3 regions of the Bacillus sp. GW823-FHT06A10 genome follow, and region 2 is predicted to be linked to each of the others. Evidence: predicted binding sites of a transcription regulator. Region 2 holds the regulator's gene; each other region holds the start of a gene.
The links. Region 2 encodes LexA, which represses DNA repair genes until DNA is damaged. Its sites were predicted from a motif close to CGAACATATGTTCG; they were not measured.

Region 1 (8,282 bases), 1.5 Mb from region 2:
TATATATTCTATCTATAGGCAAAAAAACCTACTACTATTTTAATCTTAACGTACCTATAAAATTCATGTATCTCCTTCTATTTATATAAGTATTTCAACCTTTTCATTGTTTTCTAGCCTATTTTCTTCCTCTATTGCAGTTACTCCAATTGCAGAAATTAACGTTCCTATCGCTTGTATCCAAATACCAATGAGTGCAATTATTCTCTCATCCTTCTTATCAAAAATACTATCTTCATTTTCTCTCTCATCTTTCAATACATTTGAAACACCTTGATACGCTTGTAATCCAGCACCTAAACTTTGCATGGAGTTACCTAATATAATAATTTTCTGTAGTACATTTATATCCATCAAAGCTGCTTCTACTCCTAAAAAAGCACCGATCGATTGTAAACTGTTCCCTGTAATAATAAGATAATCATTTTCTTTCGATTGTTCATTTATATTAAAATATGTTCCTATTACATTTGATATATTCCCTAATGCTAATAGCTCAATTCCTATTTGATCAAGTAATTTACTTTGATTCTCTAAGCCTATATTTTGATTTTCTCTTTTTTCTTCCCCATCATCATAATTGCTCGCAATGATTTGTAATATATACCCGAGGGCTTGTAATGAGCTTCCTACAATAACGAGATCCGATTCAACTTTCTCTTCTCCAATAAATCCTCTTGTCGTTCCAATTGCAGCTGTAAGGTTCCCACCTACTTGAAACCATGCCCCTGTAACTTTTAAACCGCTTGGATTCATTTTTATCACCTATTTAAATATTTTCTAAACCTTTCAAAATAAAGTGAAACTTTAATCAGTGGGGTTTTCTTCATCCCCCTCCTAAATTCTTTGCTTTCGCTGAATTTTGAGGTAGGGGTCTTACTAATCGGCAAATAGCGGAATAAATAAATTCCACCCTTAATCTTTTATTTTATTTTTTAAATGTAATTTTGTGAATGATATAATGTGCTACTAATATAAAAAGCACCTTAAAGGTGCTTTTTATATGCATGCTGGGCATGTCAGTGAATCTCCATTTTTATCTATTGTTATATTCAATATATATTGAGTTGCTTTATGTGACCAAGTTTCAGGTGTAGGTGATTCATTTATATATTGTGGCGCACATGACTTCAGCATTGGAGTACTAATACTCCCTCCAGGATCTAAAGCAACTACAGCCATGCCATGAGGTAATTCCAGTGCCATAGATTTAGTGATACCTTCAATTGCAAATTTTGAGGCACAATATGGCGCAAGCTCAGCTTCACCTTCTCTCCCCCAACTAGAACTCATATTAATGATAATTCCTTCTTTCCTAGCTACCATTGCGGGAACAAACGCTCTTATTACATTTACTACACCATTCACGTTTACATTCATTACATTTTCGAATTCTTGAGCCGTAATTTTCCAAAGTTGTGCATTTTGATTTACAATCGATGCATTATTTATTATCATATCGGGAGCCGTATGTCTATTAAGTATATAATTTGCCCAGTTGTTAACTTGCTGAGAATCTGAAACATCAATTACTTGAAAATCATGTATTTTACTGTACTGTTTTTTTAGTTCTTCAATTTTATCTTTTGAACGTCCACAACCATATATGTTCCACCCTAATTCATCAAATCGGTCAACCATCGCACGTCCTAACCCTTGTGTCACACCTGTAATAATTACAGATTTACCAATTTCTTTTCTCTGCATTTCTCTCATCCTCCTTCCCTATATCTTACTCTCTTCATTTTTATTCAGCCATTTACTATAGTATTAACTCAACTCATACTTTAGTAATGGTTTTGATATTGCATACATAAATAAAAAAAGTAACCATCATGGTTACTTTTTGCTATATATCTAAAAATTCATTGTTTATTTCATTATCGTTTTTACATTTCAACTTCTCTTTTCCACATTTTTCACACTGGTAAATATAAACTACACCTAATGTATCTTTTTTAAAATCCTCATTATCCTGCATCTTAATAAAAATATATTTATGTTTACAATGCGATTCACCCAAATAATTTTCAAACCACTTTTTCAACACAACACATTCCACCTTTATGATAGAACCTTTATTTAGCTGCCTTATTACATACTTTTATTTAAATATTCAATCTCATATTGCAATTTTTTAAATTGCTCAAAATGCATGGTAATAGATTGGCTACTACCATAATCAACATTTTGTTTCACTAATATAACACCCGTATCATGAAAAAGCGCTTCAAGTTCTTTCCTAATAGACACTTTCGCAATATGAGCTGTTTTAATTGCAGATAAAATTGCAATTTCATTAAACTTTAATTTTATTTCATTTGGACAAAATGCGTCTTCAACTAATATAACTTCATTACTATAAATTAGTGCAACAAGATTACTTGATTTGGCATCTGTTAAATCAACTTTTTTCATAATATCTTTCATTACATTTTGCCTCCTTTATTTTCGTATATATCAATTATACAAATTTTTTAAAAAAATTACTCAACTTTATTATATTAATTTTAACACACTTTTATTGAAATCCATGCTCCAAACGTTTTACTATTCCACAATTTTTATTATATGAACCATCTGGACTATAACTCCATATAGTAATGTTAACAACTTATTATAAAGCAGGTGAAAATTATGCCATCAGTTGTAGGGAATTTAGTTGTACAAAATAGTAATGGTTCATTTAACTTAGGTGATTTCTACAACGTTTCTCCAAAAGAAAATACGAAAGCTTATAATGGCTCTGGCGCATCAAACGTTGGTTTTGTTGTTAATACTTTTAGCGGTGTTAGCGCGACCAATACATTTGATTCTGACCTTGCAGATCAAAACCAAGTGGGTACAGCCTAATCTTATGTTCAACTTTTAGTATAGAAAATCTTAATTTGTCTATACTATAATCAGGCTGTTTGACAGCTCTTGTTGATTTTGGAGTACCCTATCTTTTTCTCCCTTTCCCTGGGGCTCAGCAGCTAGCACGAAGCTAGCTGCTTTTTCTTGTATTATTTGTCTCATAAATCAGAAATAAAAGAAGCTGCCATTTAATATTCAGCTTCTTTTACGTTATTTCAATAATATCCATAGCGTTAAATACGTAAGTTTTATAAAAGGCGTCTGTACAAATTACAATTTGTTTTACCGGATTGATATGTACAACAGTCATGTAGTTTGTTAGTATGTAACCATCTTCAAAATATGTTACCAATATTTCTTTCTCAGACAGTAATGACGTTAATAATTTATCAGAAATTCTCTCTTTTGCTTCGTTTGTTAAAAGCGGTTTTTGTACTTTTAATTTCTCTCCAATAATCTTTCTCATATTTAAAAGTTGTTCGGATATTACTGTAAACGGAACCCACTCTCTTTCTTCCTTTTGTATCTTTACATCGTTCATTTTTATCTCCTTGATCATTTATACATTTATTTAGCCATACTATCCCTTAGTTATTTTTAATACGCACTAAACTCGGATTTACTTCTAAACTATAATTAGGTTACCTCTCAAAAGAACATTCGTTCTTATTATACACGAACTTACGTTCTTTTGAGAAGAGCCATACTTATTATTTTTTAACAAAAAACATAATTTTATTTATCTCCATACTTTTTTCCTTTATCAAATAAACTTCTCATTTCTTATGTAAAATGCATATAACAACTAAAAGGCGACTTCACACAAAGTGAAATCGCCTTTTCTTAAAAAATATTTCAATGTTTATTTTTCTATCCTAACTAATGTTCTTTCTGGAATACATAATTCATCTATATTAAAATGATTTATTTTTAATTTCAATTCCCCTACTCGTTCCTTATCTTCATCACCAACCCAACAACTGAATAATTCGAAATAGTCTCCTTCTTCCAAATAACCTTCCATAATCTTGCATAAAGTTAAAAGTTTTTCTTTCGCTTCTTTTTTTCCTTTACGTTTTGCCACTCGACAAGTTCAATTCCCCAACTAGTTGAAACCTCATATATGTAATTTTTTTGGAATTGATACTCTTGTACAATTTCAAGCATACTTTCATCTGCAAAACATGGTCCAAAAACAATTACATCATTAGAATCGGGCTCCGTTAACGGAATTTCTACATTACAGCCTATGTAACTTGCTAAACTCATTTTATACTCCTCCAATATTCGTATAAAAAATACTTCATAGTATATTTATTTACTCAAATATAAAATCCCTGCCTAAACAAAAAAGTTTTAAATTTTTTCGTTTATTAACCATCTATAACTGAACACATATACTATGATGAACGAACTCACAAAGCATAAGAAAAGAGAGCATTTACAACACTCTCTTTTCTTACATACTCTATGAAACTTTACAAAACTGAATCAGTGATTTTTATTATTATATTTCATTACATATACTTAGGTTGTACTATTATATGTAACTCTCTCTCTGTATCCGCTTTTTTCGGATGACGAAAATAATTAAGTTCGTACTTTAACACTTTATACTCAACAATCCCGATTTTAATCCCTTTCGTTTCTTTTAATATAGCTAATAAATCACTTACATTTTCATCATATGACTCAAAAATTTTCGCGCCGCCCTCTCCTTGAAAGATTACTTTCATATATTCTCCCCACCTTAATTTATTGATGTGGTAAATGACGCGTTTAATACGATTCATTATTTATCCTAAAATTTTCACACCAAAAAGAACATCCTTTCCATTCGAATGCTCAGCTTTTTACTAATTATCCATATTAAATATTTATTCAAAAACATTATATGTATTATTTTTTAAATTATGTTCGATATCCATTATTTCCCATTGTAATTCTTAATATTTAAATGTAATATTGTATTGTCTTACTATCTATTTATAACTCACACACTAATTAGAAAAGGGAACTCTATATGAGTTCCCTTTTCTAATTATGATTACAATCATTATTTCTTTTCTAGAAATTTAAATGTATCTTTAAATTCTTTATTATTCACTTTAATATCAGCATCTTTCAATAAATCATTGACTACTTGTTGTTTCCATTTACCTGTCGTATCTTGTAGTCTTTGTTGTTCTAAATCTTTACGAATTTTTTCCTTTACTTCATCAAATGGCTTCAATTCTTTTTTATCCGTCACTTTAATAATATGGTAACCGTAAGTTGTTTTAACTGGATCACTTACTTGGCCTGCATCTAATTTATACGCAGCTTCCTCAAATTCTTTCACAGTTTGTCCAGGAGCAAAACCAGATATTTCCCCGCCCTGTTCCTTTGAACCAGTATCTTCTGAATACTGTTTTGCTAAGGCAGCAAAATCTTCACCATTATTTACTTTCTCCTTTACTTCTTTAGCTGTCTTTTCATCTTTCACTAAAATGTGACTTACTTTCATTTCTGGTTTATAGTTATTTTTCACATCTTTTTCTGTGACTGTTGCTTTAATCGCTTTCTCAAATGCAATTTCTGGCTTCATTTTTTCTTTTAATTCATCTTCATTTTTCAATCCAAGTTGTTCTAAAGTTGATTTAAAGTTCTCACCCATTTTATCTTTTGCTTCTTCTACTTTCTTTTTTGCTTCCTCATCCGAAACTTTATATTTATCTAACAATGCCTTACTTAACATCATTTGATATAAAGTACTTTCTCCATATTGTTGTCTTAATTCTTTACTTAATTCTTTCTCTGTAACATTTCCTACTTTTGATGTTACTACGTTGTCTGAAGAACCACATGCAGATAATGCTAGCATCACGCATGAAATAATTGTTCCAATAAATATTTTTTTCTTTTTCAATTCAAATACCTCACTTTTATCATTATGCAAATTAACTATACACAGGCATTGTGAAAACAGTGTGTTTTCTGCATGTAATTCATTTCATATGAGTTGACTATGTATCATGCATTTCCATTTTTAAACATAAAGAGTCTTCTTACTATTATGTATAGTAAGAAGACTCTTTACATACACCTCAAAAACAATACGGCTGCTATAGTTACTTAATACTTACATGTTCTTCAGGTATCCAACTATTCTGCCCGATATCTACCGCATTTCCCACTCTACCCCACACTCGAAAAGATGTCGATCCATCTATATTTCCTTTATAATTCATACATTCAGGCTCTTCATAATAATTTACTCTGTAGCCGACAGGATATTTCGAAGTTGCATAAAACCATTTCACCTTAAAATGTTTTAAATATGCCCACTGCTTATCGTTCCCTAAACAAATCATATCTTGCTCACCGCCTCCCCAATAACCTGTTAAGATTAAATATGGAATTTTCTGAGTGAGTGCACCTGTAAATTGAGGATTCATGGGGTTCTCATATAAATTTATTCCGTATCCATCAGGATATTTCGAAACTGCAATACCAATGCCATTCGGTTGCTGTTTATACACTATGTTAGATTGATTTGCTTTGTTCGAATCTATAAACCAAGAAAGTGACTTATTTCCTACTAATCGATTCAGATCACATTTCCCAATCCCAGGAACATTCCCTGAATCCGTATATTGCCAAATATCACATGGATATGCTGGCTTATTCCCTCCATAACGAGGGATCCATACGAAATCAGCTTCAATATTACGTGCTCCAAATGATAAATACATGTGATGCCCTACATATAATCCTACTTTTTCCGCACCTAAACGGCGTAATTCATCAATAAATGCCTGTGTCCCGCCTTGCATATCTGCCATCGTTTGAACTTCTACGTCCGCCACCCAAAACTTAGCTGATTGATCACCACGATTCCAAAAATCTTGTGCCTCTTTCTTTGCATCAGCAATAGATATAAAACGGCAAAAAGCATAATTACCGAATGGGATACTATACTTTTTCATTTCACTAACATAATTTTGATACATAAAATCCACCGTATTAGAGCCATCTTGAACTCTAGCAATCACTAAATCTAGCTGAGATGCTGCAATATCCCAATTGATAGTTCCATTCCATTTTGAAATATCTACAATATACCCCATACATTCCAGCTCCTTTTTAATGTCTTATTCATAGCTTGTTTTATTGTAAGCCTTATCTCTCTAAAACTAGCTATCTATAATATAAATAAAAAGAATCGTTACTGTTTTAAAAAATATATTCTCTTTCAGAAATATTTCTATTAACTTTAACATATATACCATATAAAACATTCTCATATTTGAAATATACCCTACTATTCATTTGTTATGTAATCTCGTCCTATCAATCCAGGTATCAATCATTTTTACGGATATTAGAAAACATCCCCCTACATTATTAAATTAAAACTTCCAAACTTAACGCATGCACTAAAATAATATAATTACCACCAACAGGAATAAGCGGCCCAACTGTAACAGTTGGATCAGCACCTATTGAATTTTTTAATTCATTAAAATATGTGATCCACGGTGGCGAAAGCTGAGCTTGTACATTTTCTTCCACTATTTTATACTACCTCCTTATACAATTCTTACTAACATAATATGTAGAAAATAAAAAAATGCATTAGTTACATTAACCATTTGCGTGTTTATTGATTATATTAATTAAACGTTTTATTTCGCATTCTCAATTTCCCCTTTACATCTTTAAGCAATTTTACTACTATGAAATTCTTTATTATAAGCAAATCCACTGAAGTTTCATATTATACTAATACGACTCTACATCCTTTAACTTATAATACTCAATATTAGGAGCTGATTTCATGGAAAAAAAACCTATCGTGTTCAAAATCCCACCAAATTCAAAACTAAAAGTTACATTTTTCGGTCCTTGTAACGAAGTAATTACAAATGTGTCTATAATTAATCAACTATGCACCCCTAAATGTCAAACTATCACGCAATATCCAGACTTTAATAAATATGTGACTGAAGTACGATCGCTATCCCGTTGTTAGTCCGCATAATGTACGATTTTCACAAATTTGTTACCTAAAATAACTGAGAAAGAAAATAAATGCATTCCTAAACTAAAATTACACATTTTATGATATTCCATTGATAATTCATTGATTTTTTACACGTTTTTATTAAAAGAACATATATTATCGTATGGAGATTATCCACTCATAAAACCTATCTTTCTTTAGAGCGTACTTATTATGTATGCTCTTTTTTTATGCAACCGTCCCCCTTCTAAATTGACCAATAATATATTAAAATTCTTTATATACTCAAGGAGGTCAAATATGTTCAAGCTGCATCCAATACTACTCATCTTAGGATTGATTTTGTTTTTATATAGTGTAATCGCCTTTATGTTATTTTTCAGTGTATTAGTATTACCTTCACAAATCTATGTTCAATATA
Region 2 (8,282 bases):
AACTGTAAACTCATATAAACGTCTAGTACCTGGATATGAAGCGCCTTGTTACGTAGCATGGTCTGCACAAAACCGTAGCCCGTTAGTACGTATTCCTGCATCTCGTGGTATTAGTACACGCGTAGAAGTACGTAGTGTTGACCCAGCTGCAAACCCATATTTAGTAATGGCTACATTATTAGCTGCAGGTCTTGATGGAATTAAAAACAAATTAACTCCACCAGCTGCAGTAGACCGTAACATCTATGTAATGACAAAAGAAGAGCGCGAAGAAGCAGGTATCGTTGACTTACCAGCAACATTAGCGCAAGCGTTAGTTACATTACAATCTAATGAAGTAGTATGCGGTGCACTAGGAGAACACTTACTTGAGCACTTCATCGAAGCGAAAGAGATTGAGTGGGATATCTTTAGAACACAAGTTCACCAATGGGAACGCGATCAATATATGTCTCTTTACTAAGAGGCTTGAACCCTTGATACAACTCGTATCAAGGGTTTTTTAATTCCCTATTATTACAATTTTATATGGTTGCAAAATGAAAAACAGCCACATAAAAGCCAATAATTAATAACAAGTAGTGATATCATAGAAAAACATTATCAGATAAATGTAAGTTTTATATAATTTGTGAAATGAAAAAGCCTTGATACTACGGTATCAGGGCTTTTTTAGTGAAGTTATTGGATATGTTAACTACTAGATAATGGATTGTTTTTGGTTATTTTGAATCATGTTACTAAGAAAATCTTTTCAAAAGAATTGATCTTATCTTTTTTAATCACTTGTGCTAAAACTTAATAATTCTTTACTGCCTTGTACAACGCGAGCGATGATTTTTATGTCCTCATCTGCAAGGCTATAAGTTTGTGGCTTGTGAATCAGATTATTACTCAATGATATTAACGTAATGATGCTCAGTTATAACACAGTCTTATTCAGAATTTCGTTAGTTCATTTTCTAAATTTAGGGAATAAATATAGCTTAGTACCTTGCAATAAACAATACTAAGTGGTATATTATGGATAAATCAGGTACCGTGTATTGAACAGTACTAAGATAGGGAAGGAGGATGGCACTTGAACGTTCAGTTTAAAAAAGGTGTGCTTGAACTTTGTGTATTAGCACTTGTAAAACGTAAAGATAGTTACGGTTATGAACTTGTTCAGCAAATCTCTAATAAATTTTTAATATCGGAAGGATCAGTATACCCTTTATTACGTCGTTTGACGAAAGAAGGGTATTTTCAAACGTATTTAAAGGAATCTACGGAAGGGCCACCTCGTAAATATTATCAATTAACAGAGCGAGGGGAGACGCAATTTCATTTGTTAGTAACAGAATGGCGTGATTTTGCGAAAGGGGTACAAGAAATTATTGAAGGGGTGGAATGGGATGAGTAAAGAAGGGTTTCTTAAAGAATTATCAAGTTATCTTAGAAAGTTACCAGAGGAAGAGAGGCAAGATATTTTATTGGATTATGAAGAGCACTTTCAGTTTGGACTAGAAGAGGGGAAAACTGAATCAGAAATAATTCAGGGCCTTGGTTCTCCGAAAGTAATCGCAAAAGAGTTACTTGCGATGTATCGCTTCGATGAAATGAAAAAAAATCCATCGACTTCAAATGTGACAAGAGCTGTTATGGCAGCGATTGGACTTAGTTTGTTTAATTTTATTATTGTGTTAGGCCCGTTAGTCGCAATTGTTGCTTTTATATTTTCTTTTTGGATTGGTGGTATTGCTAGTGTAGTAACACCATTTTTCGTTATTGGAAAAGTATTTATGGGTACTTTTATATGGTTGGATCTTTTCGTTAGTATAACGTTTGTTGGAGTAGGTTTATTGTTATGTATTATCGCTTTTTATAGTACAAAGTGGTTTAAGAGATTGTGTGTACGATATGTAATATGGAACTTCAAAATGATAAAAGGAGAGTAAATGATGAAAAAACTATTTTTAATCGCTATCGCTTGTATCATTATTGGAGTAATAGGAATTTCCCAAACATATGAAAAAGCAGTACAAACTGCTGAAAAAGGCGATAAAGAAGATGTAATTAAAAACGAAACATTAAAAAATATAGAAGTTAAGTTAGATGCCGGAGATATTGTTATCCAAAAATCTCCTGATTCTTCTTTTTATGTAAAGCAATCAGGAGATGTACGTAAACAAGAGATTCGTATTGCAGAAGATGGTGACACATTAAAAATTATTGGGGAAAGAGAAAAAGGTGCTTCATTTGATTTTTCTTTTTATGATTTTAGGTTTCAAACGTCTAAATTGACTCTCCTTGTGCCTGAACGCTCTTATCAAGATGTAAAAGTAAATTCATCTGCTGGACAAATCGAAATGAGTGATGTGAAAAGTGATAGCGTAAGTGTTAGAACACTTGCTGGAGAAGTAGAGTTGAAACAAGTAACGGCTAAGAATGTGGAAGGATCGACAAAAGCTGGTGAGGTGAACTTTAAGAAGGTATTAGGGAAAGTGACCGCAAAAACAAAAAGTGGGGAAATAAATATTCGAGATCATGATTCCAAGTATAATCTAGAAGCAAGTTCAACTGAGGGAGACATAGATATTACTTTATCGGAAAAACCACAAGATGCGGTAATTACTGGGCAAAGTGCTGCCGGAGATGTAACAATTTTTAATGAAGAAAATAATAACGTAACAATTGGCAATGGTAGTAAAAAGATTAGCGGTAAAACGGCTGCGGGAGATGTGACGATTGAAACTCGTTAATAAGAAATAGAATGTATGGAAATCTATCAAAATACAAAAAAGAAGATAATTACCGTATATAAATAAGGTAATTATCTTCTTTTTATTATTTTTAATGTAAATCACGATATACGCCAATTACTTTCCCGATAACTGACACTTGTTTTAAAATGATAGGTTCTAATGAAGAGTTTTCTGGTTGTAGACGGAAATGGTCTTTTTCTTTATAGAAACGTTTAACAGTTGCTTCGTTATCTTCTGTTAAAGCGACTACAATTTCACCATTATATGCAGACTGTTGTTGGCGAACAACAACTAAATCTCCATCGAAAATACCAGCTTCAATCATACTATCTCCAGAAATACGTAACATGAACACTTGGTCTGCTCCAGCAACAATACTAGCTGGAAGTGGGAAATGTTCCTCTACGCTTTCAACCGCTGTAATTGGTAAACCGGCAGTAACTTTTCCGACAATTGGAACTTGAATAACAGATTGTGTTTCCGTATCCATTCGGTCTTCACCTAAAATTTCAATGGCACGTGGTTTTGTTGGATCGCGTCGAATGTATCCTTTTTCTTCTAATCGTGATAAATGTCCGTGCACTGTAGAACTAGAAGCGAGGCCGACTGCTTGACCAATTTCACGTACGGAAGGTGGATATCCTTTTTCTTGTACTTTTAGCTTAATAAAGTCGAGAATGTCTTGCTGGCGTTTCGTTAACTTTTCCATGTTTTCTAACACCTCGTTTTCTTTCATTTTTCTTATTAATAAGTATAACATGTGAAAAAACATTCTACAAACATAAGTTCGAACAAATGGCGGATTTATGTTACACTATAGGGAAATAATAGGGAGAAAGAGGGGTTCAAAATGAATGCAATTATTTATGCACGTGTGAGTACAACGAAAGAAGCGCAAGAAACATCATTATTACGTCAAAAAGATGAATTATTGCATTTAGCTGAGCGCTATCAAATGAATGTTACTAAGGTGATTGAAGAGCAGGCTAGTGGATATACAATTGAACGTGACGGTATATTAGAGGTGCTGGATACAATTCGAGACGAACAAATTGATGTGTTACTTATACAAGATGAAACGCGCCTTGGTAGAGGAAATGCGAAGATCGCATTAATGCATTGTTTACATAAAGAAGGCATAAAAGTATATACGCATACACATAATGGTGAATTACAATTGTCGGATTCTGATTCGATGGTATTAGATATTATTGGTATTGTTGAAGAATATCAAAGAAAGATTCATAATTTGAAAATTAAACGAGGTATGCAACGTGCAGTAGAAAAAGGTTATCGTCCAGAAAATAATTTAAAAAATCGTCATTTAAGTGTAGGAAGAGAGAAAAAAGAAGTGCCAATTGAGGAAATTGTACGTTTGCGAAAAAGTGAACTCACGTTTGAAGAAATTGCAGCAACATTACGTGGATTTGGTCATAATGTTTCAAAGGCGACTGTACATCGTAGATATGTAGAGTATACGAAGCAATTGCTTGATAAAGAAGAGTAACTATTGTATGATAATAATCAGTTTTGATTAGAAGGGGGATTCGAGATGATTAATCACGAACTCGTTGAACGCATTAACTTCTTAGCGAAAAAAGCAAAAGCTGAAGGTTTAACTGAAGAAGAGCAACGTGAGCGTCAATCGCTACGTGAACAATATTTAAAAGGATTTCGTCAAAATATGTTAAACGAACTTAAAGGAATTAAAGTTGTTAACGAAGAAGGTACAGATGTTACACCGACGAAATTAAAAGCTTTAAAAAAGCAAGATAATGCAAAATTAAATTAAAAGATGGGCGAAGCCCATCTTTTTTTATTTGTAAAAATCGTTATTTAATAACTTTCCAGTTGTTATTAACGGTTGCTTCTATCGTTTTATGTTCCAATATATAATTAGCGATAAGTTCAGACATATCTGTGGGTATATCTTTTACTACCGGTTTGTTTTGAAACATAAAGAAATTTCCCCCGCCACTTGCACGATAATTATTCATTACAACTTCATATTCTTCATTCATATTAAGAGGAGCACTGTTATGCTGTAAAGATTCTACTCTTTCACCAATTGGTTTTGAAATGTTTAATACATATGAAATCCCTTCCCACATATCATAATTATAATGTTGTGGTTTTGGTTCTATGTAGGTAGGACTTACGATGATGGATCCATCTGTTTTTAATGTGAAATAAGAAGCAGAGAGTTCAAGAGCGGCTTTTATATCAGCTCCAGTTATTCTAATTACTTTTAATGTGTTTGGATAAATATAATTAGAAACGATGTCACGCATTGTTACATGTTCCGGGAAACCTGGAGATGTATTATGGAACAAACTTGTACAAGAAATTGATACCTTAGCTATATCCATCTGTATTTTATTTATGAATTCGATAAAAGGATGATCGTGCAAACGAGTTTGCATAGCATCTGAAATTTGCATGTCCCCCTGAATGATTCCAATAGGTTGATCAAGCCACTTTTGTGTTTTCTCTTCGTAATCGGCTACCAATGAAAGTACATCTTGGTCCGCTTCAATTCCTTGTACAGATAATAATTCAGAAGAGCTCTCTTTTTTTACCCATTTACGTTTCGTTTTTTCGAATGTTACTTTTACTTTGCCGACTGAGTGTCCATTGCATCCGGTCTGTAAAATTGTTACACCGTTAGCCATTGTGTGAGAAATTTCTCGGTGTTGATGACCTGTTAGTAAAAGATCTATGCCTTCAATTTCATGGCACATTGCATATCCTTGGTTTTCACCTGTTAACACGTCAGTAGGTTCCCCGGTTTGTAAATCTTTTTCAAATCCACCGTGATAGGCTACGACTAATAAATCGGGTTTCTCATGTTCGCGAATATAAGAAACCCATTTTTTTGTAGTCTTTAATGCATCTTCAAATAGTAAATCTTTAATGTGATGGGCCTGTTCCCAATTTGGGATGTAATGTGTTGTTACCCCTAAAATAGCGATTTTTATATTGGATTCAATCTGTTTGATTAAATAAGGTTTTCCGAAATAGGGTTTGTTTATGTTTTTATCTAATATGTTTGCTGATAGGTACGGGAAGTTCGCAGTAGTCACAGCATTATTTAATATATTCATCCCGTAATTAAATTCATGATTGCCGATAATTGCAGCGTCATATTGTAAGTAATTCGCTAATAAGGACATTGGATTTTTTTTGTTTTTTTCGTATGTAACGTAATGATAAGTAAATGGTGTTCCTTGAATAAAGTCGCCATTATCAATTAAAAGAACGTTTGTATTTTGGGAACGTTCTTTTTTTATAAGAGTAGAAATTTTAGCTAAACCAAGTTCTGCTGGGGAGTTATCTTGGTAGTGAATAGGATAAACAGTGCCATGTATATCGCTTGTTAATAAGATGTTTAAAGTTACAGTTTGATTTTGTTCCAATATGACTCACCTTTTCTATTGTTATCTTCCAATTAATCATATCAAATATGTGAAGTGAATTTTGATGTGAATGTATAGAATGTGTAAAGATTCTGTAAATACCCAATTGTGTATCAAAATATGTGATATATTTCTTCATGTTTACGGAAGGTTATTTTATAACAAGAAAAATGGAGGCATTAATATGTTGAAAAAAGTTTTTGCAATGAGTACAACAGTTGTACTAGCGGCCGGATTATTAAGTGGCTGCGGGACGAAAGAGTCCAGTGCAAGTAAAAATGAAGATACGAAAAAAGGTTATGTACCAAAGACCTTAAATGTTCAATTTGTTCCTTCTCAAAATGCGGATACGTTAGAGGCAAAGGCAAAACCATTGGAAAAGCTATTAAGCGATAAATTAAATATTCCGGTAAAAGTTAGTATTTCAACTAACTACAATACAATTGTAGAAGCGATGGCATCTAAACAAGTAGATGTAGGATTTTTACCGCCAACAGCGTACGTATTAGCACATGAAAAGAAGGCTGCAAATGTAATTTTGCAAGCACAACGTTTTGGAGTAGAGGATGAAACAGGAGCTCCTACAAAAGATTTAGTAGATTATTATAAATCTGAGTTTGTTGTTAAAAAAGACTCTAATATAAATAGTGTAAAAGATTTAAAAGGTAAAAAAATTGGTTATCAAGATGTAACATCATCAGCAGGATATGTATGGCCTGCAGCTGTTCTATTAAAAGAGGGAATTGATCCGCTAAAGGATGTGAAACCTGTTACATTAAAAGGGCATGATCAGTCACTTATTGCTCTTTTAAATGGTGATGTAGATGCAGCTGTTGTATTCCAAGATGCTCGTAATATTGTAAAAAAGGATTATCCGAATATATTTGATCAAACGAAAATAGTGAAATTTACTGAGAAAATTCCGAACGATACAATTTCTGTACGCTCGGATTTAGATGCAGAGTGGAGCAAGAAATTACAAGATGCTTTCATTGAAATTGGAAAAAATGAGGAAGGCCGTAAAATCATTAAAGAAGTATATTCTCATGAAGGATATATTAAATCTGATGATAGTAAATTTGATATTGTTCGTGAATATGGAAAGACAGTGAAGACGCAATAATACATAGTGAAATGGCGGCTAGCTGGAAGGTGTGAGATTTCAGTTAGTTTGCCGTTTTTTAGTTATTGATAATACATTGAAAGTAGGTAAGATGTGTGATAGAGTTTCGAAATGTTTCCAAAATGTATCCGAATGGCACAAGGGGATTGAATAATATAAATTTAAAGATTCAAAAAGGTGAGTTTATTGTAATGGTCGGATTATCCGGAGCTGGAAAATCTACACTTCTCAGATCCGTAAATCGTCTTCATGAGATTACCGAAGGAGAAATCATTATTGAAGGTGAGTCTATTACTTCTGCGAAAGGAAAAGGATTAAGGCGTATGCGCCGGGATATCGGTATGATCTTCCAAAGTTTTAACCTTGTAAAGCGATCAACAGTATTAAAAAATGTATTAGCTGGTCGTGTTGGATATCATTCCACATTACGTACAACGTTAGGTTTGTTTCCGAAAGAAGATGTGGAGCTCGCATTTCAAGCATTAAAAAGAGTGAATATTTTAGAAAAAGCATATGCGCGTGCTGATGAATTATCAGGAGGACAACAGCAACGTGTATCGATAGCTAGAGCATTGGCGCAAGAAGCAAAAATCATATTGGCAGATGAGCCTGTTGCATCGTTAGATCCACTTACGACAAAGCAAGTGCTAGATGATTTGAAAAAAATTAATGAAGATTTTGGAATCACGACAATTGTAAATTTACATTCTATTGATTTGGCTAGACAATATGCGACACGCATTATCGGATTACATGCAGGAGAAATTGTTTTTGACGGTTTAGTAGAAGAAGCAACGGATGAAAAATTTGCTGAAATTTATGGGGACGTTGCTCAGAAAAGCGAATTATTAGAGGTGGCAGTAAAATGAATGACGTGACGATATATTCAAATGAAATACCGAAGCCGCCGAGTAAATTGAAACATATGTTAACGTTTATTTTAGTTATTTTAATGCTGTGGAGTAGTAGTGTACAAGTAGATGCATCATTTTCAAA
Region 3 (8,282 bases), on a different contig from region 2:
GTTCTGTTTCAATTCCATCAATCATCATATGTGTTAAAGCTTCCGTATTTCCGTTTTGTCTTGAACTGCCATGTATAACAAACATGTAATCATCCCTTTTCTTTTGCTTGTTTTAGGAGTGAAACGTGTTTTTGCAAATTCGTTTGGATGTTGGAAAGTAATGTGATTTGCTTTGTTACTTCATTGAGTTTATCTTCGTAAAGCGTAAGGATACTGCTGCACGGATTGTCGTACAGGTGCGGTTCAATTTCAAGGCAGCGCAGCATCCTTGCCGTCTCTTCTAAATTTAAGCCAATTTGTAAGTACATTTGAATAAGCTCCACTTTTCCGATGGCACTTTCATCAAAATCACGGTAGCCATTTGCGAGGCGCTTAGAAGGGAGTAATCCCTTTTCTTCGTAATGTCTTAGTGATCTTTCACTAACGCCAGTTTCTTTTGATAATTCTCCAATTCGCAATGTGTTTCACTCCTTTTACATGTATTGTAAACCTTCACACTAATGTGAAGGTCAATGCTGTTTTTTCGCAAAAGAATTTACATGATTTAAGAACACTTGAATGGCTTTAGAGGGAATGAAATATTTGCCGCGCACGATGGAGAACGGACGGATTAGTTGTTCATTTGGAACCTCGATGTGGAATAGTTCTCTTGCTAGTAGCTCTTTCCGTACAGTCCAATCAGAAAGTATAGCGATGCCAAGACCGGCGGCGACGGCTTCCTTCACACTTTGAATACTGCTAAATGTAAAGAATCGCTTCATTTTTAAATGGTGTTGATGAATAAATCGATCGCTATAAGCACGTGTACCAGAACCACTTTCTCTTAATACCCATACTTGGTCTTGGAGTGTGCTTTCATTTATTTCCTTTGTGCGGAGCAATGGATGATTTGGCGGAACGACGAGCTTCATTTCATCTTGCATAAATGTTTCAACGTTAACATCAGCGTATACGACTTGCCCTTCCACTAAGCCGATATCAATTTGATTAGAGCGAAGACTTTGCAAAACTTCTTCTGTATTTGAGATAAAGGTATGCACTTCGACGCGTGGATTTTCATTCGCATAGTTAGCGAGTATTTTTGGAAGTAAGTATTCGCCAATTGTAAAACTAGCACCGATGCGAAGTGTTCCTGTTACAACGTTATGTAGTTCATTAATTTCTTGCTTAGCATCTTCGTAAAGAGAGAGCATTTGCTTTGCATGTATATATAATATATTTCCAGCTTCCGTGACTTGGACATGTTTCGGAGATCGCTGAATGAGTGTAGTTCCAAATTCGTTTTCTAAGTTGCGTATATGCATACTTACGCCAGGCTGTGAAAGATTTAATAATTCCGCTGCACGAGAGAAGTGTTTCTGTTCAACGACAGTAACAAAAATTTTTAAAATGTCTACGTTCATATAATGGGCTCCTTTCTTTTCTATCATCTTATCATAAGTATTTCTGATGATAGACATTCGGTATTGGTATTAAACTTATTATAGAAACTCTCTTATAATGTAAGTAGAAAGAACATGCATGTTCCAATACGATTGTTGGGGTGGTACAAGGTGGAACAAACACTTGTTATACAAAAGAAGAAGGGCTTTGGATTTTCGCAAGGAATTGGGATTACATTATTAATCGCAATTGCCGCGAAATATTTAGCAGAGCTTCCATTTTTAAATATTATGGGACAATTAGTAATTGCTATTCTAATTGGGATGGTTTGGCGCGCTGCAATTGGAGTTCCTCATGATGCGATTGCAGGAACGAACTTTGCGAGTAAGAAGTTACTGCGCTTTGGGATCATCTTACTTGGAATGCGATTAAATCTTGTTGATATTGCGAAGGCGGGGCCGAAAGTATTGGTCATCGCGGCGGTTGTTATTACATTTACTATTTTTGTTGTATACGGACTAACGAAAGTATTTAAAGTAGAAAAGAAACTTGGGATTTTAACAGCATGCGGTACGGCAATTTGCGGCGCGGCCGCGGTCGTGGCAATTGCACCGCAAGTGAAAGCAAAAGATGACGAAACAGCAGTTGGAGCGGCGATTATTGCAATTTTAGGTACAATATTTACGCTTATTTATACGTTATTATATCCAGTGCTTGGCCTATCTCCATACGGATATGGAGTGTTCTCAGGGGCGACACTGCATGAAATTGCTCACGTAATTGCGGCTGCGGCGCCAGGAGGAAGCACGGCTGTAGATATCGCAGTTATCGTGAAACTAACGCGCGTTGCAATGCTTGTACCAGTAGCGATTTTAATCGGATTATGGTTTGGTAAGAGTGAAGGTAGCGAGGAAAAAAGATCATGGCGCGACCTTCCAATTCCATGGTTCATCTTCGGGTTTTTAGCAATGAGTGCAGTGCATTCGCTTGGGATTATTCCAGAAGTTGTTGCGGGGTACATTGTTGTCATTGCTTATATGCTAATCGCAATGGCGATGGCAGGGCTCGGTTTAAATGTAGAGTTTAAAACTTTCCGTAAATTAGGAAGTAAAGCATTCGTGGCAGGGCTGATTGGCTCGGTTTGCTTATCGGTTCTTGGATACGTTCTTGTATGGGGATTAGGATTTATATAAGTAGGACGAAGAAGCTGTTCCAAAAGATATTTTGGGGCAGCTTCTTTCTTATGCTTATGGTGCTACTGATGTCGATATATTTGGGAAATCGCCGATATAAATGGAGTTGCGCTGATATATTTGCAAAATCGCCGATATATTTTAAGTTGCGCTGATATATTAAAAAAATCGCTGATATAAATTGAATTACTCTTGTACTTTTTTAGAGAAGATATGCAGTGAAATGTTTTTCTAAAATTTGTAAAGATATCTTTACTTGTAACTGGAAAATATTTATAATTTAAGTAAAGATATCTTTACTTTTGAAGGTGGATCCTATGGGTGTGAAAAATAAAATAAAAGAGTTAAGAAAGCAAAATCATATAACACAAGTTGAAATGGCAAAGGCGATGCAGGTGACGCGGCAGACGATAGTGGCGATTGAAAATCATCATTACAATCCGAGTCTAGAGTTATCTTTAAAAATTGCCAAATATTTTGGAGTGAAGGTGGAGGAAATCTTTACGCTGGAGTAAGGAGAAAGAAAATAAATGATAAGCTTGAGAGATTTCAATTAGAGTAAACGTTTAAATATATAAGGATTGGTTTTGATTTATTAATTAGTATCGCATCAACGAGCGTGTTAGCAACAAGGAATAATAGATAGAAAAAGGGGAACTGGGATGGGATTACCGGTGTTATGTGTCGCTACAGCTATATTTGCGCTTCTTTGGGGAATGCAAAATTTTTCTCGTAATCCAGTGCCGAGTATTTGTATTATGATTGGTACTGTAGGTTTATCGTATTATTTATTATTATTAGCCCATTATCATAAAACGGCAACGAGTGTTGTTGTTGGAGCACTTATTTTATTTTGTGGGCGCGCCATACAAAAGGGGTTATTTCCATAAAAGCTGTTTATACACTTTGTATAAACAGCTTTTTGTATTTTTTTTACAAAACACTTGAAAGTTACGTAACGTCATCTTCTATAATGAGGGGGAAGAGGTGATGGTAGTGATTTCAATACAAGAATTGACGAGAGAAACAGGGGTTACAGTACGTACACTACGTTATTATGATCAAATAGATTTATTAAAGCCGAGCGGAAAAACAGAGGGTGGGCATCGGTTATATAGTGAAGCTGACGTTATTCGTTTGCAACAAATTTTATTTTTAAAAGAAATGGGATTTTCATTAAAAGAAGTTGCGAATATGTTAGTAAAAGGTGAGCTGGATTTGAAAAAATCACTTGAAAACCAACTTCGATTTGTACAAGAAGAGCAAAAGAAGTTCAATCGAATGGAGCGTGTTTTACAAGCGGTTGTTTATTCGGTAGATGTAGAGGGAGAACTTGATTGGAAAGTTATGTTTGAACTTATTCAGCTTTCAAAACAGTCTCCTCGTATACGTGAAATATTTCAAAATGAAGTATTTTCAAAGGAAGAACAAAAGTTGCTTCATAATTTGCCGAATATGAGTGAGGAAGATCCGAATGTTTTAGAATGGGTAGATTTATTAAAGCAATTACGTATTTTTATGAAAGAGGGTAAAGAAGCCACTAGTGATGAAGTACAAAGGGCAATGAAGAGATTAATGCAGAAGTGTTTAGAAATGGCTAATGGTGACGAAGCGTTTTTAGATAAGTTATGGGAAGTTAGAAAATCAAAGGAAGATTCACAGAAAATGAGCATGTATCCAATTGAAGAAGAGTTTTTATTATATATGGATGAAGCTTTTCGTATTTATGATGAAAGGGAGAAGGATAAATGAGCATACTCGCAGAATATCGTTGGTATTTTTTAATTGGAGCAGAGATTGTATTTTGGTTATCGGCTATCGGTTTCTTTTTACTCCGTTACGGATTCCGTTTGAAGAAGGCGAGCTTTATTATGGGGATTGTACTCCTCGTAAATGAAGTGTTTATTTTAACATTAGGGGCAGTGGACTATTATCAAACAGGAAAGTTCTCTAATTTTCAAATCATTACTGTAATTATTTTACTGTATGCAGTTTTCTACGGGAAAAAGGATTTGAAGAAGCTTGATATATTTGCGCAAAAGCTAGTTGCGAAATGGCGTAATGAACCGGCGCCTATTATTGAAGAACAGGTAGAATTAACAGGTATGGCCTATGCAAAGCAGGAAATAAAAAATTGGGTATTACATCTTGTTTTATTCGTTGGTGTGCACATATTCTTTTTCTTCGCGTATGGATTTATTCCATTTGAACAATGGGGTAATTGGTTAGAATCGGGAATCGTTTTAAATAAAGCTGCAAGTCGCGTGAGCCAAGTGTGGGCAATTATATTTTTAGTTGATACAGCGATTTCATTTTCATATGTGGTTTTTCCGAAGAAGGAGAAAGGAAAAGAAAAGCTACTTTCATAGTTGAAAGTAGCTTTTGGGTATACAAATAATTTTTATAGGAGAGGATGACAATAGAAAAAAGAACCAGCTTTATATGTCTATTTCTCTTGAGTTTAGTAGCATGCTCATCATCTAACACTACAATTGATAAGAAGAACGATGTCATTGTAAAGGGAACCAGGATTTCCAATCTAGATAAATTTGAAAATTTCGTTTTGAATGTCGAACAAAGGGAAGTTGATAAAATAAGAATTGTACAGTATACCCTTGAAGGGGACCCGATTTTTCAAACGTTAGAGTATAGTGGGAACGATATATTTTATGTTTCAGATAATAGAAAAGACAAATTTGCTGGGAAGGATAAAGGGTTACATAAAGATAGTTGTAAAAGTATTGTTAAAGAGCAGCGCGAATCAGAAAGTGCTTATCGGTTAATAGATTGTATGAATGAAGCTGGGCGCAATGGATATGACTTAGTATATGTACCTAAAAAATAGAATTAGTAGAGGAAGGAAGTATTTACTCCTTCCTTTTTCTATGTGTATATTGTCGAAAATTTTACCGAATATCTGTTCGTTTTTTTAGGTTTTTTATAGGCATTCGTGGTAAAATAATAATACAGATTTTTATGAGGAGGTCGGATTTTACTTGGAACATCAATTTGAAATTATATCAGCGTATTCCCCGCAAGGTGATCAGCCGGTAGCTATAGAGAAGCTTGTAGAGGGAATTAATAGTGGAAAGAAAAAGCAAGTGTTGCTTGGAGCGACAGGAACGGGTAAGACATTTACGATTTCAAATGTCATTAAAGAAGTGCAAAAGCCAACACTTGTTATGGCTCACAATAAAACGTTAGCAGGACAGTTATATAGTGAGTTGAAAGACTTTTTCCCGAATAATGCAGTTGAATATTTTGTTAGTTATTACGATTATTATCAGCCGGAAGCGTATGTACCACAAACAGATACGTTTATTGAAAAGGACGCGCAGATTAATGATGAAATTGATAAATTGCGTCACTCGGCAACGTCTGCATTATTTGAACGGGACGATGTAATTATCGTTGCGAGTGTATCGTGTATATATGGTTTAGGTTCTCCTGAAGAATATCGCGAGTTAGTTGTATCACTTCGAGTTGGTATGGAGAAGGACCGCAATCAATTGCTTCGTGAACTTGTTGATGTACAGTATGGACGTAATGATATTGATTTCAAGCGTGGTACATTCCGTGTGCGCGGAGATGTAGTTGAAATCTTCCCAGCATCACTTGATGAGCATTGTATTCGAATTGAATTTTTCGGCGATGAAATTGATCGTATTCGTGAAGTAAATGCGTTAACAGGTGAAGTATTAGCAGAACGTGATCATGTAGCAATCTTCCCAGCATCTCACTTCGTTACACGTGAAGAGAAAATGAAGGTCGCTATTGAAAATATTGAAAAAGAATTAGAAGAGCGTTTAAAGGATTTAAATGATAACGGTAAGTTGCTAGAAGCACAGCGTATAGAGCAACGTACACGTTATGATTTAGAAATGATGCGCGAGATGGGCTTTTGTTCAGGTATTGAAAACTATTCCCGTCATTTAACACTTCGTCCAGCGGGTGCAACACCGTATACGTTATTGGACTATTTCCCGGAAGATTTCTTAATTGTTATGGATGAGTCGCACGTATCAGTGCCACAAGTAAGAGCGATGTATAACGGGGACCAAGCACGTAAGCAAGTACTTGTGGATCATGGATTCCGTCTGCCGTCAGCTTTAGATAATAGACCGCTCATGTTTGATGAGTTTGAGGAGAAAACAAATCAAGTTATTTACGTTTCGGCGACGCCAGGACCGTACGAGTTAGAGCAGTCACCAGAAGTAATAGAACAAATTATTCGTCCAACAGGGCTTTTAGATCCACCAATCGATATACGACCTATTGAAGGGCAAATTGACGATTTATTAGGAGAGATTCAAGATCGTATTGCAAAAAATGAACGTGTATTAATTACGACTTTAACGAAGAAAATGTCAGAGGATTTAACGGACTACTTAAAAGATGTAGGAATTAAAGTGAACTATCTTCATTCTGAAATTAAAACGTTAGAACGTATTGAAATTATTCGTGACCTTCGCCTTGGTAAGTTTGATGTACTTGTCGGTATTAACTTATTACGAGAAGGATTAGATATTCCAGAAGTATCACTTGTAGCGATTTTAGATGCTGATAAGGAAGGGTTCTTACGTTCAGAGCGCTCATTAATTCAAACAATTGGTCGTGCCGCGCGTAATGAAAACGGCCGCGTTATTATGTACGCAGATCGTATAACAAGATCAATGGGAATTGCAATTGAAGAAACGCAGCGTCGTCGTACTATACAAGAAGCCTACAATAAAGAGCATGGTATTACGCCGAAAACGATTCAAAAAGGCGTACGTGATGTAATCCGTGCAACGACAACTGCTGAAGAGACAGAAACATACGAAGCAACTCCTGCTAAGAAAATGACGAAAAAAGAGCGTGAAAAGACAATTGCGAAGATGGAAGCAGAGATGAAAGAAGCAGCAAAAGCGTTAGACTTCGAGCGTGCAGCTGAACTAAGAGATTTACTATTAGAATTAAAAGCGGAAGGGTGAAAAGAGTGAGTAAGAGCAAGGATTTTATCGTTGTAAAAGGTGCTAGAGCACATAACTTAAAAAATATTGATGTAACCATTCCGAGAAATCAGCTTGTCGTTGTAACGGGATTGTCTGGTTCGGGGAAATCATCATTAGCATTTGATACGATTTATGCAGAAGGGCAGCGCAGATACGTAGAATCGTTATCTGCGTATGCGCGCCAGTTTTTAGGACAAATGGATAAGCCGGATGTAGATACGATTGAAGGATTGTCACCAGCGATTTCAATCGATCAAAAAACGACGAGTCGTAATCCACGTTCAACTGTCGGAACGGTAACGGAGATTTATGATTATTTACGTTTATTATTTGCGCGAATTGGTACGCCAATTTGTCCAAATCATGGGATTGAAATTACATCACAAACAGTAGAGCAGATGGTAGACCGTGTTCTTGAATATCCTGAACGTACGAAATTACAAGTGTTAGCTCCTATCGTTTCTGGGCGTAAAGGTGCACATGTGAAAGTACTTGAAGATATTAAGAAGCAAGGATATGTTCGTGTACGTGTTGATGGTGAAATGCTTGATGTGTCTGAAGAGATTACGTTAGATAAAAATAAGAAGCATTCTATTGAAGTTGTAATTGACCGTATTGTTGTAAAAGAAGGAATCGCAAGCCGTCTTGCTGATTCACTTGAAAGTGCATTAAAGCTTGGCGGAGGCCGAGTGTTAATCGATGTAATGGGAGA

Region 1: the regulator LexA is predicted to act here: its motif matches at 3,533-3,546, upstream of AC1Q8M_RS07435 (YolD-like family protein).
Region 3: the regulator LexA is predicted to act here: its motif matches at 5,487-5,500, upstream of uvrB (excinuclease ABC subunit B).

What each region holds. Positions count from the first base shown of each region.
Region 1 is NZ_JBXAHT010000001.1:1,427,619-1,435,900, reverse strand. Features, by position in the region: gene AC1Q8M_RS07460 (DUF6944 family repetitive protein) at 82-756, opposite strand; gene AC1Q8M_RS07455 (SDR family oxidoreductase) at 1,000-1,707, opposite strand; gene AC1Q8M_RS07450 (hypothetical protein) at 1,850-2,050, opposite strand; gene AC1Q8M_RS07445 (hypothetical protein) at 2,095-2,430, opposite strand; gene gerPF (spore germination protein GerPF) at 2,638-2,853, shown strand; gene AC1Q8M_RS07435 (YolD-like family protein) at 3,062-3,397, opposite strand; gene AC1Q8M_RS07430 (hypothetical protein) at 3,719-3,940, opposite strand; gene AC1Q8M_RS07425 (KH domain-containing protein) at 3,895-4,125, opposite strand; gene AC1Q8M_RS07420 (hypothetical protein) at 4,374-4,592, opposite strand; gene AC1Q8M_RS07415 (peptidylprolyl isomerase PrsA) at 4,913-5,764, opposite strand; gene AC1Q8M_RS07410 (glycoside hydrolase family 25 protein) at 5,967-6,965, opposite strand; gene AC1Q8M_RS07405 (hypothetical protein) at 7,243-7,410, opposite strand; gene AC1Q8M_RS07400 (hypothetical protein) at 7,676-7,870, shown strand.
Region 2 is NZ_JBXAHT010000001.1:2,906,652-2,914,933, reverse strand. Features, by position in the region: gene glnA (type I glutamate--ammonia ligase) at 1-463, shown strand, start outside; gene AC1Q8M_RS14700 (PadR family transcriptional regulator) at 1,082-1,405, shown strand; gene AC1Q8M_RS14695 (DUF1700 domain-containing protein) at 1,398-1,940, shown strand; gene AC1Q8M_RS14690 (DUF4097 family beta strand repeat-containing protein) at 1,941-2,744, shown strand; gene lexA (transcriptional repressor LexA) at 2,836-3,456, opposite strand; gene AC1Q8M_RS14680 (YneB family resolvase-like protein) at 3,598-4,254, shown strand; gene AC1Q8M_RS14675 (DUF896 domain-containing protein) at 4,300-4,539, shown strand; gene AC1Q8M_RS14670 (bifunctional metallophosphatase/5'-nucleotidase) at 4,580-6,163, opposite strand; gene AC1Q8M_RS14665 (phosphate/phosphite/phosphonate ABC transporter substrate-binding protein) at 6,348-7,286, shown strand; gene phnC (phosphonate ABC transporter ATP-binding protein) at 7,382-8,155, shown strand; gene phnE (phosphonate ABC transporter, permease protein PhnE) at 8,152-8,282, shown strand, end outside.
Region 3 is NZ_JBXAHT010000003.1:248,799-257,080, reverse strand. Features, by position in the region: gene AC1Q8M_RS22135 (flavodoxin family protein) at 1-85, opposite strand, end outside; gene AC1Q8M_RS22130 (MerR family transcriptional regulator) at 90-458, opposite strand; gene AC1Q8M_RS22125 (LysR family transcriptional regulator) at 510-1,403, opposite strand; gene AC1Q8M_RS22120 (YeiH family protein) at 1,554-2,576, shown strand; gene AC1Q8M_RS22115 (helix-turn-helix transcriptional regulator) at 2,894-3,091, shown strand; gene AC1Q8M_RS22110 (hypothetical protein) at 3,239-3,466, shown strand; gene AC1Q8M_RS22105 (MerR family transcriptional regulator) at 3,567-4,328, shown strand; gene AC1Q8M_RS22100 (hypothetical protein) at 4,325-4,945, shown strand; gene AC1Q8M_RS22095 (DUF4362 domain-containing protein) at 4,990-5,421, shown strand; gene uvrB (excinuclease ABC subunit B) at 5,573-7,549, shown strand; gene uvrA (excinuclease ABC subunit UvrA) at 7,555-8,282, shown strand, end outside.